2 regions of the Salinivibrio sp. EAGSL genome follow, and region 1 is predicted to be linked to the other one. Evidence: predicted binding sites of a transcription regulator. Region 1 holds the regulator's gene; the other holds the start of a gene.
What was found. Region 1 encodes CRP, which controls carbon source genes, mostly activating them, when cyclic AMP is high. Its sites were predicted from a motif close to TGTGANNNNNNTCACA; they were not measured.

Region 1 (7,395 bases):
CGGGCTTAGCCCCGAGAGCCTCACCCAGCTTAAGCACGCCTTGAGCCGGTCTGAACATTTGCTGATCGCTTATCGCCATCTAAGACGCGATCTCAAGCCACGCGTGGGCACCGGCCAATATAAAAAAATGCTCAACTTTGAACTCAGTTTAGAGAAGTTCCAGCAACAAGACTTGATTGAAGTGCTTAATCGTCAATCCTGGCTCACACAAGCCGCGTCTCCCTTGGCCTATTATTGCCGCCAGCTATCCCCCTCTGCCCGTAATCTCTATACACCACTACGGGTAGACCGGCCTACAAAAGAGGATGGAGCAGACGATGATGATACCCTTTAACCCCATTCCAACTGCCCGTAATGCGCATCTGCAAACCTTACTGCCACGCCTGCTGCGCCGGCAACCGCTTTTTGCGCCTATTTGGCAAGCGTTTGATCTGCCTGACGGTGACTTTGTCGATCTTGCATGGACGCATCATCCCGAGGTAGGACAGCCTATTATTGTCTTGTTTCATGGCCTAGCAGGAAGCTTTGATAGCCCTTATGCCAATGGATTATTGGCCGCTTTTAAACAGCAAGGCTGGTGCGGTGTGGTGATGCATTTTCGCGGTTGCAGTGGCCGTCTTAATCGCGCGCCGCGGACTTATCATTCCGGCGAAACGGAGGACGCTCGGGCATTTTTGACCTATTTACGCCAGACCTACCCGAACAATGAGATTGCCGCTGTGGGAGTCTCTTTGGGAGGAAACATGTTGGTGCGCTACCTGGCCGACTATCAGCATGATCCGATTGTCAGTTGTGGTTGTGCTATTTCTCCCCCGCTCGATTTAGCGGCGTGCTCGACCCGTATTCAACAAGGGTTTTCCCGTGTTTATCAAGCGTATTTGCTACGGTCGATGCGACAAACCTTATCGGAAAAACTTACCCGACACCAAAAAGTGGGTCGGTGGCATGCTGGGGAGCGGCCAAAGATTAAAACTCTGTTCGAGTTTGATCAAACGGTCACCGCACCGCTGCATGGCTTTGACGATGCTCAACACTACTATCAAAGCTGTAGTGGTTTATCTGTCCTTGACGCTATTACGGTCCCACTTGCGATTATCCATGCGAAAGACGATCCCTTTATGACCGACGCAGTGATCCCAACCTCGCCTCTGCCCGCGAATATTGACTATCAACTGAGCGAACATGGTGGGCATGTTGGTTTTGTTACCGGCAGTTGGCGCCAGCCACAGTTCTGGCTGGAGCAGTCGGTGCCTCACTGGTTAGCCTCACGCCTTTGCTCGTCCCGTTAAAAAAGGACGCCACGCAAAGCAAAAAAGACCGACGCACATTGATCTACTGCATTGTGTTGAATGATTGGGTAAAATGCGAGCTGATTCACAATATCAGCATCAAGCACCCTAACGTCTCAGCCATAAATCAACAAAAGGTGATGTAGTATGATGGTTCCTTGGCAATCGGTCCCTGAGGAAACACTGACTCGTTTAATCGAGCACTTTGTGTTACGGGAAGGAACCGATTATGGTGAGCAGGAAGTCAGCTTTGCACAAAAAGTGGCGGATGTTCGCCAACAACTGCAATCCGGCGACGCCGTGATTGTGTATTCTGAGTTGCACGAGACAGTGGATATTCGTCGTAAAGAAGCACTCAGATCTTAGCATCGCTGTACGCAATAAACAGCGATACACATTCAGACTGAATGACAGGGCGCGTCATGTCGGCTAAACATCCAATCATCGCGGTCACCGGCTCTTCAGGAGCAGGGACCACCACCACATCCGAAGCATTCCGTAAGATGTTCCAGATGATGAACATCAAAGCGGCGTGGCTAGAAGGGGACAGTTTCCATCGCTTTACGCGACCGGAAATGGACGTCGAGATCCGTAAAGCACGTGAGCAAGGACGGCACATTAGTTACTTTGGCCCCACCGCCAATGATTTTCCGCGATTAGAGCAGTTTTTCCGTGAGTACGGTGAACTCGGCACAGGCAAATATCGCCGCTACTTGCATACCTTTGACGAAGCGGTGCCCTACAATCAAATGCCAGGGACCTTCACACCATGGCAGGATTTACCCGACAATACCAACGTACTATTTTACGAAGGCTTGCACGGCGGTGTGGTTGATGGTGAGGTCAATGTCGCCCAACATGTCGACCTATTGATTGGTATGGTCCCGATCGTCAACCTTGAGTGGATTCAGAAGTTTGTCCGCGATACCCGCGATAGGGGCCACTCACGCGAAGCGGTCACCGACTCGATTGTGCGGTCGATGGACGATTATTTGCATTATATTACGCCGCAATTCTCACGCACTCACATTAACTTTCAACGGGTGCCGACGGTCGATACCTCCAACCCACTGAACGCCAAAGGCATTCCTTCGTTGGATGAGAGCTTTGTGGTGATCCGCTTTCGAGGGATGAAAAACGTCGACTTTCCTTATCTGCTGCAAATGATCACGGGGTCTTTTATGTCACGGCATAATACACTCGTCGTGCCAGGCGGTAAGATGGGCTTTGCGATGGAACTTATCATCCGTCCATTGATTCAGCAGCTAATCGAAAAAGGCAAGATTGGCTAGGGCGTAGCGCATCTATCGTGTATTACTTCTCAAGCCGTGATCTTAGCCACGTTTTTGCCAGTTTTTTAGGCGGTTGGCCTAGATCAAAATCAAGAAATTGCTAACAAAAAAAGATACACTCTTGTTAACATACAGTGAGCTTGTAGCCCGCGCCCAGACTTCGTATTCTGTGCATAGATCTGGTGGGTTACCCCTCAGACAAAGATAGGACGTTGTTGCCGGGCAACACATGCAGAGGAAATAAGTTATATGGTTCCAGGAAAACCTCAAACAGACCCTACACTCGAGTGGTTCCTTTCACATTGTCACATCCACAAGTATCCGTCTAAAAGCACGCTGATTCATGCAGGCGAAAAAGCGGAGACCTTGTATTACATCGTGAAAGGGTCTGTCGCCGTTCTAATCAAAGATGAAGAAGGCAAGGAAATGATCCTGTCTTATCTTAACCAAGGTGATTTCATCGGTGAGCTAGGCCTTTTCGAAGATGATCAGGAGCGTACCGCTTGGGTTCGGGCTAAGTCTCCTTGTGAAGTGGCAGAAATCTCATTCAAAAAGTTCCGCCAACTGATCCAGGTTAACCCCGATATATTGATGCGTTTGTCCTCACAAATGGCGCGCCGTTTGCAAGTGACCAGCCAAAAAGTGGGGGATCTTGCCTTCCTGGACGTCACGGGCCGTATTGCGCAAACCTTGTTGAATTTAGCGAAGCAACCCGATGCCATGACGCACCCTGATGGCATGCAAATTAAGATCACACGTCAAGAAATTGGCCAAATCGTTGGCTGCTCGCGTGAAACCGTGGGGCGTATTCTTAAAATGCTGGAAGAGCAAAACCTTATTTCAGCCCATGGTAAAACCATCGTGGTATACGGTACCCGCTAATCACAGCGCTCTCTGTATTCCCAACCGACGCCCTGGCGTCGGTTTTTCTTTTTAAAACAAAAAAAAAGGAAGAGCGAACTCTTCCTTAACCGTTTAGGCCTCGTTATATCCACTATTTGTTAGTGCGTGCTCTCAAAAATTTTATCCGCTGAAGCGGCAACAAACCCCTGGTACAACTCACCGTTGGGCAACACATAACGCTTAGCAAACTCATAAAACCCACCTGGAATGGTTTGCGTGCCATCAGAGAAAACAACAGGGACACGGTCAGCCATGGTGGAGGATTGCTCCAGATAAACGGATGCGTCCCCTTTTACTTCCCCACCCGCTTCGTTAATTGCAAAGCCATTGTCTCGCAGCTTTTGATTAACCGATTGGCAATGATCATGAGCCTTTAACTGATTGACACTCACTGTGAAATGATTCGCGCCATAACCGTGCGCGGCTACCCAGGACGCGTATTCACTCTCCTCAGCAAGCGCTTGATAGGTGGCGCTATCGATGTCCCAAAGCCGCCCCTGATGAAGAAAATCGCTCCCTGTTAGTGACGACGCATCGACTTGTGCCACCAGCTTATGAACAATGGCTTGCAGCGCAGGCGAGCATTGCTCGACCATCAATTCACTGATAAACACTTTCGGCATCAAAGGATCGGGGTGCTCGAAATGGCAGGCATTGAGCTTTTTCGCTTCAAAGGTATAGTCCCCTTTTTGCTGATAGCCTAGCGCCAGGAAGGGGCGCGCCAAGACCTCAAGCCCAACCTTGGGCAAACCAAATGTCCGCAAGGCAATATGATCATTGATTAAAGGCTGCCCTTCTTCGAGCAAGGCATGTACCTGATGTGCCGATGGGCAAAGACGGTTAATATAGTCTTGCCATAATTTATCGAATAACGCTTGGCCACTGTCCATATTGGTCTCCTTAATCTTGTTGAGTCGGAATACCGGGGGCGAACGTCTCAGGCAGTACCACCTGCTCCCCTTCCATTGATGCCATGGGATAAGCGCAATAATCGGCGGCATAGTAAGCGCTTGGACGTAAATTACCCGACGCACCTGGCCCGCCAAATGGCGCATCACCGCTTGCCCCTGTCAACTGACGATTACGATTCACAATCCCTGCGCGAATATGATCGAGGAAGTATTGCCATTCGCCCTCGTCTTCACTGATAAGGCCTGCCGACAAACCATAGCGGGTATCATTCGCCTTCGTGATCGCATCAGCCATATCCTGATAGCGCTGCACTTGTAGTAGCGGACCGAAATACTCTTCGTCGGGTAACGCTTGAATGCCACTCACATCTAAAATCCCTGGAGAAATCACCGCATCGTGTAAATGCTCGCACTCTATGACGGGGGTAGCTCCCAGATCGATCAATTTCTGTTGTGTGGCCAAAATCCCCTCGGCGGCAGCCATTGAAATTTGGGCGCCCATGAAAGGCGCGGGATCATCAAACTGGCCACCCACTCGCACGGTTTTGGTCCATTGTGCTAGGCGAGTCAAGATCTTGTCACCCACTTCTCCCTCAGGCAGCAGCAGGCGGCGTGCACACGTACACCGCTGACCGGCACTGAGGTAGGCCGATTGAATAATGGTGTATACCGTGGCGTCTAAATCACCGAACTGATCACTCACCACCAAGGGGTTATTGCCTCCCATTTCCAGCGCCAGCATTTTATCGGGCTGGCCAGCAAACTGACGATGAAGAATATGCCCCGTATTGGCGCTACCGGTAAACAATAAACCGTCAATACCGCGCGCTTGGGCCAGCGCCTCGCCGGTATTGCGCCCACCTTGTACCAGGCTGATCAGTCCTTGCGGTAATCCCGCTTCGAGCCAATAGCCCAAGGTCTTCTCTGCGACTTTTGGCGTCAGCTCAGAGGGTTTAAATACTACGCTGTTGCCCGCCAATAAAGCTGGAACAATGTGGCCATTAGGTAGATGCCCAGGGAAATTGTAAGGCCCGAATACCGCCATAACGCCAAGTGGACGATGGCGTAATACCGCTTGGGTGCCATTGACGTCTTTTTCACGTGAGCCTGTTCTTTCGTGGTACGCGCGCAAGGAGATCGCCACTTTGCCTACCATGGCCCCGACTTCGGTTTTGGTTTCCCACAAGGGTTTGCCCGTTTCTTCGGCAATGACCCGAGCCAGTTCATCGGTATTGGCTTTCACTATCTCGGCAAAGCGCTCCACCAGCGCTTGGCGCTCAGAAAAATCGGTATTACGCCAACGCAAAAACGCGTCGCGTGCGGCGCTGACTGCTTGCTCCACTTGCGAACGACTCGCTTCTGCACCTTGCCAAATACATTGACTATCAAAGGGGTTTTGCGAGGTCATGATCTCGCCCTCGCCTTTTACCCACTCGCCATGAATCAAATGGCCTGCTGATTGCTTTGTCATTTTATCCCCCCATGGCAATCAAACGCAGTTGATCGCCGTTTTTTACATTCAATGCATCGGCAACCGCTGGGCTAATCACAACTTGATTGGTTTCGTGATCGATCGCAGCTTTCGCCGCGGTGGCACGGAAGCCAGCAAAATCGGTATTCGATATTAAATAATCCTGTGCGCTACTGTGCTCTCGTACGCGCGCTGAGGCGGTGAAAGAGTGACGTACAGACTCAATATTGGGGCGTAAGCATTCTACCGTTGGGCCCGCATCAAAGATGTCGACATAACCACGGCAAGAAAAGCCCTCTTTTTCCAACAAGCGTAATGCTGGACGGGTATTCGGGTGCACTTGACCGATAACTGCACGAGCTTCCTCACTCAGTAGGCTCACATAAATCGGCAATTTAGGCATTAAGTCGGCAATAAACCCTTTGGCACCAATCCCGGTGAGATAATCCGCCAAGGTAAAGTCAATGTTAAAAAAGTTGTCTTTTAGCCACTGCCAAAACGGCGAGTTACCCTCGTCATCCGACACACCGCGCATTTCGGCAAACACCACGTCAGCGAAGCGCTCTGGAAATTGCGCCAGCATTAGGAAGCGGCATTTAGACAATAACTTACCGTTTAACCCGCCACGAAACTCTGGACGCATAAACAGGGTGCAGATTTCTGTCGCCCCCGTGTAGTTGTTGCCAAAGGTCAACACTTCAACAATGTTGTGCACGTTCAGTTTGCGTGATGAATGTACCACCTTGGTCAGATGGTAACTGTAAAACGGGTTATCAAGACCAATGGCGGCTTCGATGCCCGTGGTCCCTGCGATTTCACCGGTTTCTAAATCTTCGGCGACCATCAGATATCCCTCTGGCCCCGGCTCTGTCACCTGTTTGGCAAAACTCTCAAGCGAATTATTAATCCGCCCCTGTAGCAAATCGGCATCGACCGGCAAGGAGGTGAATCCATGCCCGGACGCTTCCGCACACAACATCAGTGCATCAAAATCTGATGCACGGATCGGCCGAATAACTAACATCTCAAATCCCTCCGAGTGAGTCAGGTCGCTTATCCTGCGACGACCTTGGCAATCGCACGTTCTAGGCGTGCCATTCCTTCTTCAATATCCGCTTTGGTAATGACCAGTGAGGGAGTAAAACGCACCACATTAGGCCCGGCAACGAGAACCAATAAGCCTTCTTCGCCTGCCGCAACCAAGATATCGCGTGCTCGGCCTTCCCAGTTTTGGTTCAGTGCCGCACCGAGTAACAAGCCTTTGCCACGCACTTCACTGAAGATGCCATATTTATCATTGATCGCTTCTAACCCGTCACGGAACCATTGCTCACGCTCTATGACACCGGCAAGCACGTCGGGTTTGGTCACTTCATTAACCACCGCTTCTGCCACCGCACAGGCCAGTGGATTACCGCCATAAGTAGAGCCATGAACCCCCGGCTTCATATGCGCAGCCAAGGCGTCGGTCGTTAACATGGCACCAATTGGGATCCCGCCACCGAGTGATTTTGCGGTGGCCAAAATAT
Region 2 (7,395 bases), on a different contig from region 1:
TCGCCCAGGTGGCGTTTAATAAATTCACCTGCTAAGCGAAGGGCGCCGGTGCCGCCGGGAGAATGTGCGGTTTGTGCGCGTTTGTCTTTAATGACATCCGCATGCTCACCAAAAAGTAATCGCTGAACGGCAAGGCCATATTCGGCGGTGCCTGGAATGCTCAAATAAGATTTGGTGATTTCTTTATCGAGTAGTAGTGCCTCGGCTTTTTTTACTGAGGTTAAAACGGGCGTTTCGCCGTGCTCGTTTTTATAGACCCCGACCCCGAGGTTAATCTTATCTTCACGTGGATCCGCTTTAAATTCTTCAGTTAGCCCTAGGATAGGATCAGCAGGTGCCGCAGAGATTTTCTCAAACATTGGTGTCGTCCATGGTTATGATGAATGAAAGCTAAATGCAAATAAAAGGCTGCAACCTGCAGCCTTTGGATAAGTGTATCTATTTAGAAACTGGCATTGCGTGGTGAGCGAGGGAATGGGATCACGTCACGAATGTTGCTCATTCCCGTCACGTATGAAACCAGACGTTCGAAGCCCAGACCGAAACCAGAGTGAGGGACAGTGCCATAACGGCGAAGATCGCGGTACCACCAGAAATCTTCTTTTTCTAGACCCATTTCTTCAAGGCGTTGGTCGAGCACATCTAGGCGCTCTTCACGCTGAGAGCCGCCGATGATTTCGCCGATACCTGGTGCGAGTACGTCCATCGCAGCAACGGTCTTACCGTCATCGTTCATACGCATATAGAATGCTTTAATGTCTTTCGGGTAGTTTTTTACCACAACCGGTGCATTAAAGTGCTCTTCTGCCAGGTAACGCTCATGCTCAGAGGCTAAATCAATACCCCACTCAACGGGGAATTCAAAAGTTTGGCCGCTGTTTTGCAAAATAGTGACCGCATCGGTGTAATCCACTTGCGCAAAGTCGGCGTTGACGAATTTCTCCAAACGAGTCAGAACATCTTTATTGATCCGCTGTTCAAAGAACTGCATGTCATCTTTGCGCTCATCCAACACGGCCTTGAAAACATATTTTAACATGGCTTCTGCAAGCTCGGCAGAGTCATCAAGATCGGCAAACGCCACTTCTGGCTCGACCATCCAGAATTCAGCCAAGTGACGGCTAGTATTGGAGTTTTCTGCACGGAAGGTGGGACCAAACGTATACACTTTACTGAGTGCACAGGCGTAAGTTTCGGCATTTAACTGACCCGATACGGTCAAGAACGCTTCTTTGCCAAAAAAGTCTTGATCGTAATCGACTTCGCCTTGTTCGGTTTTTGGCACATTGGCCATGTCTAGGGTAGACACCCGGAACATTTCCCCCGCACCTTCACAATCCGACGCTGTGATCAGCGGTGCAGACATCCAGTAATAGCCTTGCTCATGGAAAAAGCGATGAATGGCTTGTGAGAGCGTATGACGTACACGTGCAACGGCACCAATTACGTTCGAACGTGGGCGGAGATGCGCCACTTCACGCAAGTACTCAATCGAATGGCGCGTTTTCGCCATTGGATACGTGTCTGGATCGTCAACCCAGCCAACGACCTTCACTGCCGTTGCCTGAAGCTCATAGGCTTGACCTTTTCCGGGCGATTCAACAACCTTACCCGTGACCTCAACGGAGCAGCCTGCGGTCAGGCGCAGAACGTCTTGCTGATAATTATCCAGCTCATTAGGGACCACGGCCTGAATAGGGTCAAAACAAGAACCATCATAAATGGCAAGAAAAGAAATACCGGCTTTGGAATCTCGGCGTGACCGGACCCATCCACGCACAGTCACTTCAGTGTCGACTGCCGCCTTGCCGCGCAGGACGTCTACTACAGGCGCGTATGTCATAATTCGCTTCTATCTCCGTTTAGGTAATGCGGCCAACGGGGTGTGACCGCATCAGTGATTTTGCAAGTTAGACTAGCAAGTTTACCTGTATCCTGTATAGCTTCAAGGTTTGAGCGTGTCTGAGAGCTGAAATTGGCCAATTAACCCTTCAAGTTGTTCAACCAGCTGCTCGAGATTTGCACTAATCGCTTTTACCTCATTAGCATTGGTTGCGGTATCGTTGGCGTGACTTTGAATACGACCCACTTGAGCGAGCAAGGCATCGGTCATTTGCGCCTGGTGATCACTTTGTTTGCTGATGTCATTGGCGTTGTCATTGACCGTTCTAACTTGGTCGGCGATATTACCCAAAGCGGTAGAAAGTTCCATCACGGTTTCTGCACGTTGATTAGCACTTTCACTGGTCGCTTCAACCGCTTGCGCAGAGGCTTCACTGCCTGCACACAAGTTTTCAATGATGGTTTGGATTTCACCAGTGGCATCATGGCTACGACTGGCAAGGTTGCGTACTTCGTCGGCAACCACCGCAAACCCTCGGCCTTGCTCTCCGGCTCGAGCGGCTTCAATGGCGGCATTCAACGCCAATAAGTTAGTTTGCTCGGCAATTTCCCGGATCACGCTGAGGATCGTCGTTACTTGCTGGCTTTGTTGATTAACATCCAATATTTGTGTGCGTACTTGGCCAATATCAGCCACCAACTTACGAATGTCATTGGCCGCGACATTCGCCAGATCACTGCCCTGATTGGCACTGCCTGCGGCAGATTCACTCAATTGCGCTGCTTCTTGAGTACGATTTTGAATGTCGTGTTGATGCTGCTGCACATCATCGATGGCTGAAGACATGTCATTGGTTTCGTGACGTTGGCTATCAGCTAATTGATCGGTATGGCTTGAGACACGGATCAGATTCATGGCCTCAGCAGACAGGGTTTCTGAGGTGCGCTGAACTTGTTGCAGGCTGGCAGAAAAGTTATCAAGCAACTGGTCGCAACTATTGCACAGTTCACCAATCTCGTCGTCACGGGTATTGTTGAGGCGCTCGGAAAGATTTTTGTCGTGGCTGGTGCGTTTCATAAAGGCAGAGACGCGCTTAAGCGGGGAGACTACCCAGCGGCGAATCACAGTGAGTGAGATTAAAAATCCAATCACAGCGATGCTGCCCATGATCCCAGCGGTAATTAACATTTCTCTATCGATAGTGCTATACAAAGGCTCAAGATCATACTCGAGCCGGATAACACCGAGTACGGTGCCTTCCTCTGCTACGTGGCATTGCAGACAATTGGTACCGCGATAATCGCTGCTCGCTTTCATCGGCAGGGCGACCACCAATCCTTTTCCCGCATCAGCATCAAAGGTTTCGACAATGGTTTCACCTTTGAGGGCACGTTGGTCAATGGCATCCTGAGCAGATTGCTCAGGATTTCCTGGGCCAAAAAAGCGGGTAATTGCCTCTCCACGGATCACGCGAGCGTCGTCGATGCCTTTGTGTGACAGCATTTTCTCTCGCAACGTATTACGCTGACTGATGGTGCCGGTGAGCATCAGCATATTAAGGCTATCAAAGTAGTTGGACGCTTTATCTAAGGTTTGCTCGCTGACAATCGATGTCATCAAGGCTTTTTGTTGATGCGACTGATAGGCCAGCGAGGTGGCGAGCACAAGAGCGAAAACAAGAAAAAGAGCAAGAAGAATTTTGCTCGCAAGGGTCATACGCATGAGTCAACCATTTGTTATTAATTTATAGAGTTATCAGTTCTAGCCTGTAGCGACTATGTTAAACCGAGAGCGCACTTGTGGCGGTATCCTCATATAAAATGTGTGATTTCATCGACGTAAATCGTCCCAATAATGAGATGGAAACCCGTATTGCGAGGCATTCTGGCCGCACAGACTAACGGGTGTGGTCGGATGAATGCGTTTGAGTCGGCCAGCGAATTTAAGTAGCATGCGGCCTCTTGTTGTTGTTGGAATGAAGTAAAATGACCACTGAGTTGTTTAAAGAATTTACCTTTGAGGCGGCACACCATTTACCGAATGTGCCAGAAGGCCATAAATGTGGGCGTTTACATGGGCATTCATTTACGGTGCGTTTGTATGTAGAAGGCGACGTTGATCCGTATACGGGGTGGGTGATCGACTTTGCCGAAATAAAAGCGGCTTTCAAACCGATTTATCAGCGCCTGGATCACTACTATCTCAATGACATTGAAGGGCTAGAAAATCCAACCAGTGAAGTGCTAGCACACTGGATTTGGCAACAGGTAAAACCGAATCTGCCTCTGTTAAGCCAGGTCATGGTGAAAGAAACTTGTACCGCAGGTTGCACTTATCGAGGTGAGTAACGAAACTCGACGTGAGTAACAATACTCGAGGTAAATAAGAAGCAGTCGAGAGAAATAAAAAACGCCGAGTAGCAGTGCCTAACTTTATGAGGTTACTTTAGTACTCGGCGTTTTTTGTCGCTTTTTCGACGTGTGCTTTGCTCCATGACGGCGCGATTTATCTTGTCACCGTCATCGTCACTTAGGCGATATTCAAATACTTGTGTGTTTGCACGGATAAACGCCAGCCGCGCGCAATGCAGGTGTCGATGCAAAGTTTGGTTGCACGTGGCTTTTGGCTTACCGGCTGCAGCGCAATGGTTGCACTAGGAGAGGCTGGGCAGGTCTCAAGCAGAATCTCTAGTTGTGTAATGTCCTTTTCTGTCCCCACCGGATGTTTTATCTCATTGGCTCGCGCCATCGCACTGGCGAGAACGGGCAATTTACCGCGCATATTGATTTTGGGCGACACCGTTACCCAGGTGGCTTGGCTCGCATAGACCGTATAGGTGCCACTGGTTTCAATTTGGCATTGGCATCCAGCCTCTTCTAAGGCTTCCGTTAAAGGTACCAAATCATAAAGACAGGGTTCGCCCCCGGTAATCACGATATGCTTAGCGTGATAGCGTTGCGTGATTTCAGTGACGATATCTTCGGCTCCTAGCCAGCACCAAGTCGGTGAATCCTCTGACTTATCAATAATAAAGATCTTATCTTGCTGATCCTTATCATCCGTTTCCCAGGTTTGCTTAGTATCGCACCAGGCACATCCTACTGGACATCCTTGCAAGCGGACAAAAACCGACGGAACCCCTGTGAAGGTGCCTTCGCCCTGGATCGTTTCAAATATCTCGTTGACTCGGTACATGGTGATTAATAGCGATAGAATATGAGCTCCGCATTATGCCAACGAATAAGTTTGAGATCTTGTTTTTTAGCCCGCGATTAGAGGATGAACAGCGTTACTGTTTAGACAGGTTTTGTGAGTTTGTACGCGATTTCAAAGATACAAAGTGACAAATGTCACGTGCTAGCGGCCAATTGCTTCACAATTAGTTCGCGAAGTAAAAAAATTCACCTAAATAGGCGGTGTCAGGGTTTATCGCCACAGCCACGTAGTAATAGGAAAGGGCATGATTATTGGGCAGCCGGGACATATCGATCATATCAAGCGCAAAAATGCGGGCACGATTTATAACTTAATCGACCGTTTTGAGCCTATTTCGCGGATCGAACTCTCGAAACGCAGTCAACTGGCGCCTGCCAGTATCACCAAAATTGTGCGCGAACTGATGGACGCTCACCTTGTAAAAGAGGCGCCGATCCAAGAAACGAGCATGCGCGGGCGTCCAGCTGTAGGGCTTATGCTGGATAACGAAGGCTGGCAATTTTTGTCCATGCGTCTAGGAAGAGGTTATCTCACTCTGGCGCTGCATTCGCTAAGCAGTGAAATTTTGATTCAAGAACGGCATGAATTAACGGTGGTGGCGCAAAGTGCATTACTCACCACCGTGGTCGATCATGTCAACGCGTTTTTCTCTCGTCACCAACAAACGGTGGGTCGTGTCACCAGTATTGCGATTTCGCTACCGGGCTTGGTAAATAGTGCCCAAGGCACCGTGATTCAAATGCCGCACTTCGAGGTCGACTACATGCCTCTAGGGCCTGTATTACATCGAGAGACCGGTTTGCCGGTATTTGTGGGGAACGACACCCGTTCTTGGGCACTAGCGGAAAAGTTGTTTGGTAACGCGAAAGAAGCAGACAGCGCCGTTCTGGTCGCGGTTCACAGCGGCGTTGGGGCCGGTATTGTGCTCGAGGGCAAAGTGCTTCAAGGGCGGATCGGTAACGTTGGCGAGTTAGGTCATATTCAAATTAAGCCCTTTGGTAAGCGGTGTTTTTGCGGTAATTATGGCTGTTTGGAAACGGTCGCAAGCCTGTCCGCGATCTATGAGCAGGTGGAGACATTGCTCAATGAAGGGCATCCGAGTTGCTTGCACGACCAACCCCTCACGATAGAGGCTATATGCGATGCAGCGGTGTCAGGCGATGGTTTGGCCCACCAAGTGATCACCGAGCTTGGGCATCACTTGGGAACCGCCATAGCGATTGTGGTGAATTTATTTAACCCAGAAAAAATATTATTTGGTGGCGAATTCAATCGTGCTAAATCGGTCTTGTATCCTGCGATTATGGAATGTTTAAAAACGCAGACGATTCCGCTGTATAGCAAGTACCTAGTCTTGGAAGAAAGCTATTTCTATACCCAAGCGACGATGCCTGGAGCGGCGATGGTAAAGCAGGCGATGTACGATGGCAATTTGCTGATGAAAGTGCTGGAGGGCTAATCGTTGCCTTGGTTGACAATTAAAAAGCGGTTAAAGAAAAAGCAGGTGTTGATGCACCTGCTTTTTTTTGATCTTGGCTAAGGGCGTTGGTTAGCTGTTTTTACGCTCTTCACCCAAGCATGCCGCCGCGGTAAATACTACGTCGGTTGAGCTATTCAGGCCCGTTTCGGCAGAGTCTTGTAAAACACCGATAGTAAAGCCAATCCCAACCACTTGCATGGCAATCTCTTGTGGAATACCAAACAAATTACACGCGAGTGGGATCAACAATAGGGAGCCGCCAGCAACCCCCGACGCGCCGCACGCGGATACCGCGGCCACCACACTCAACAGCACAGCCGTGGCGATATCCACTTGGATACCGAGTGTATGAACAGCAGCCAGGGTTAATACGGTAATGGTGATCGCCGCGCCTCCCATATTGATGGTGGCACCGAGTGGGATAGAGACAGAATAAGTATCTTCATCCAAATCAAGGCGGCGGCATAGCTGCATATTCACTGGAATGTTGGCTGCAGAGCTACGGGTGAAGAAAGCGGTGAGACCGCTCTCACGCAGGCAGCGAAAAACAAGGGGATAGGGGTTTTGACGCGTTTTGATATACACAATCAGCGGATTTACCACCAAGGCGATGGTTGCCATACTGCCGAGTAGCACCCCCAAAAGGTGTAAATACCCCATCAAAGCATCAAAGCCACTTTTCGCTAACGTGCTTGCCACTAAGCCAAAAATACCCAAAGGCGCAAACCGGATCACAAAGCGGACGATCATCGATACCCCCTCGGATACATCCGAGAAGACACGTTTGGTTTCGTTCGACGCATGATGAAGAGCAATACCTAAGCCAATCGCCCAAGCCAAAATACCAATATAGTTA

Region 2: queE (7-carboxy-7-deazaguanine synthase QueE) is a predicted target of CRP. The motif match lies at 5,183-5,198, and genes of this name have one in related genera.

What each region holds. Positions count from the first base shown of each region.
Region 1 is NZ_JABWMG010000002.1:13,078-20,472, forward strand. Features, by position in the region: gene HLG76_RS01470 (TIGR02444 family protein) at 1-334, shown strand, start outside; gene HLG76_RS01475 (hydrolase) at 321-1,289, shown strand; gene HLG76_RS01480 (YheU family protein) at 1,437-1,655, shown strand; gene HLG76_RS01485 (phosphoribulokinase) at 1,712-2,581, shown strand; gene crp (cAMP-activated global transcriptional regulator CRP) at 2,831-3,463, shown strand; gene HLG76_RS01495 (DUF1338 domain-containing protein) at 3,583-4,374, opposite strand; gene astD (succinylglutamate-semialdehyde dehydrogenase) at 4,385-5,866, opposite strand; gene astA (arginine N-succinyltransferase) at 5,868-6,890, opposite strand; gene HLG76_RS01510 (aspartate aminotransferase family protein) at 6,920-7,395, opposite strand, start outside.
Region 2 is NZ_JABWMG010000014.1:27,300-34,694, reverse strand. Features, by position in the region: gene HLG76_RS09995 (amino acid aminotransferase) at 1-359, opposite strand, end outside; gene asnS (asparagine--tRNA ligase) at 443-1,843, opposite strand; gene HLG76_RS09985 (methyl-accepting chemotaxis protein) at 1,946-3,565, opposite strand; gene queD (6-carboxytetrahydropterin synthase QueD) at 3,829-4,191, shown strand; gene queE (7-carboxy-7-deazaguanine synthase QueE) at 4,373-5,038, opposite strand; gene HLG76_RS09970 (ROK family transcriptional regulator) at 5,304-6,518, shown strand; gene sstT (serine/threonine transporter SstT) at 6,609-7,395, opposite strand, start outside.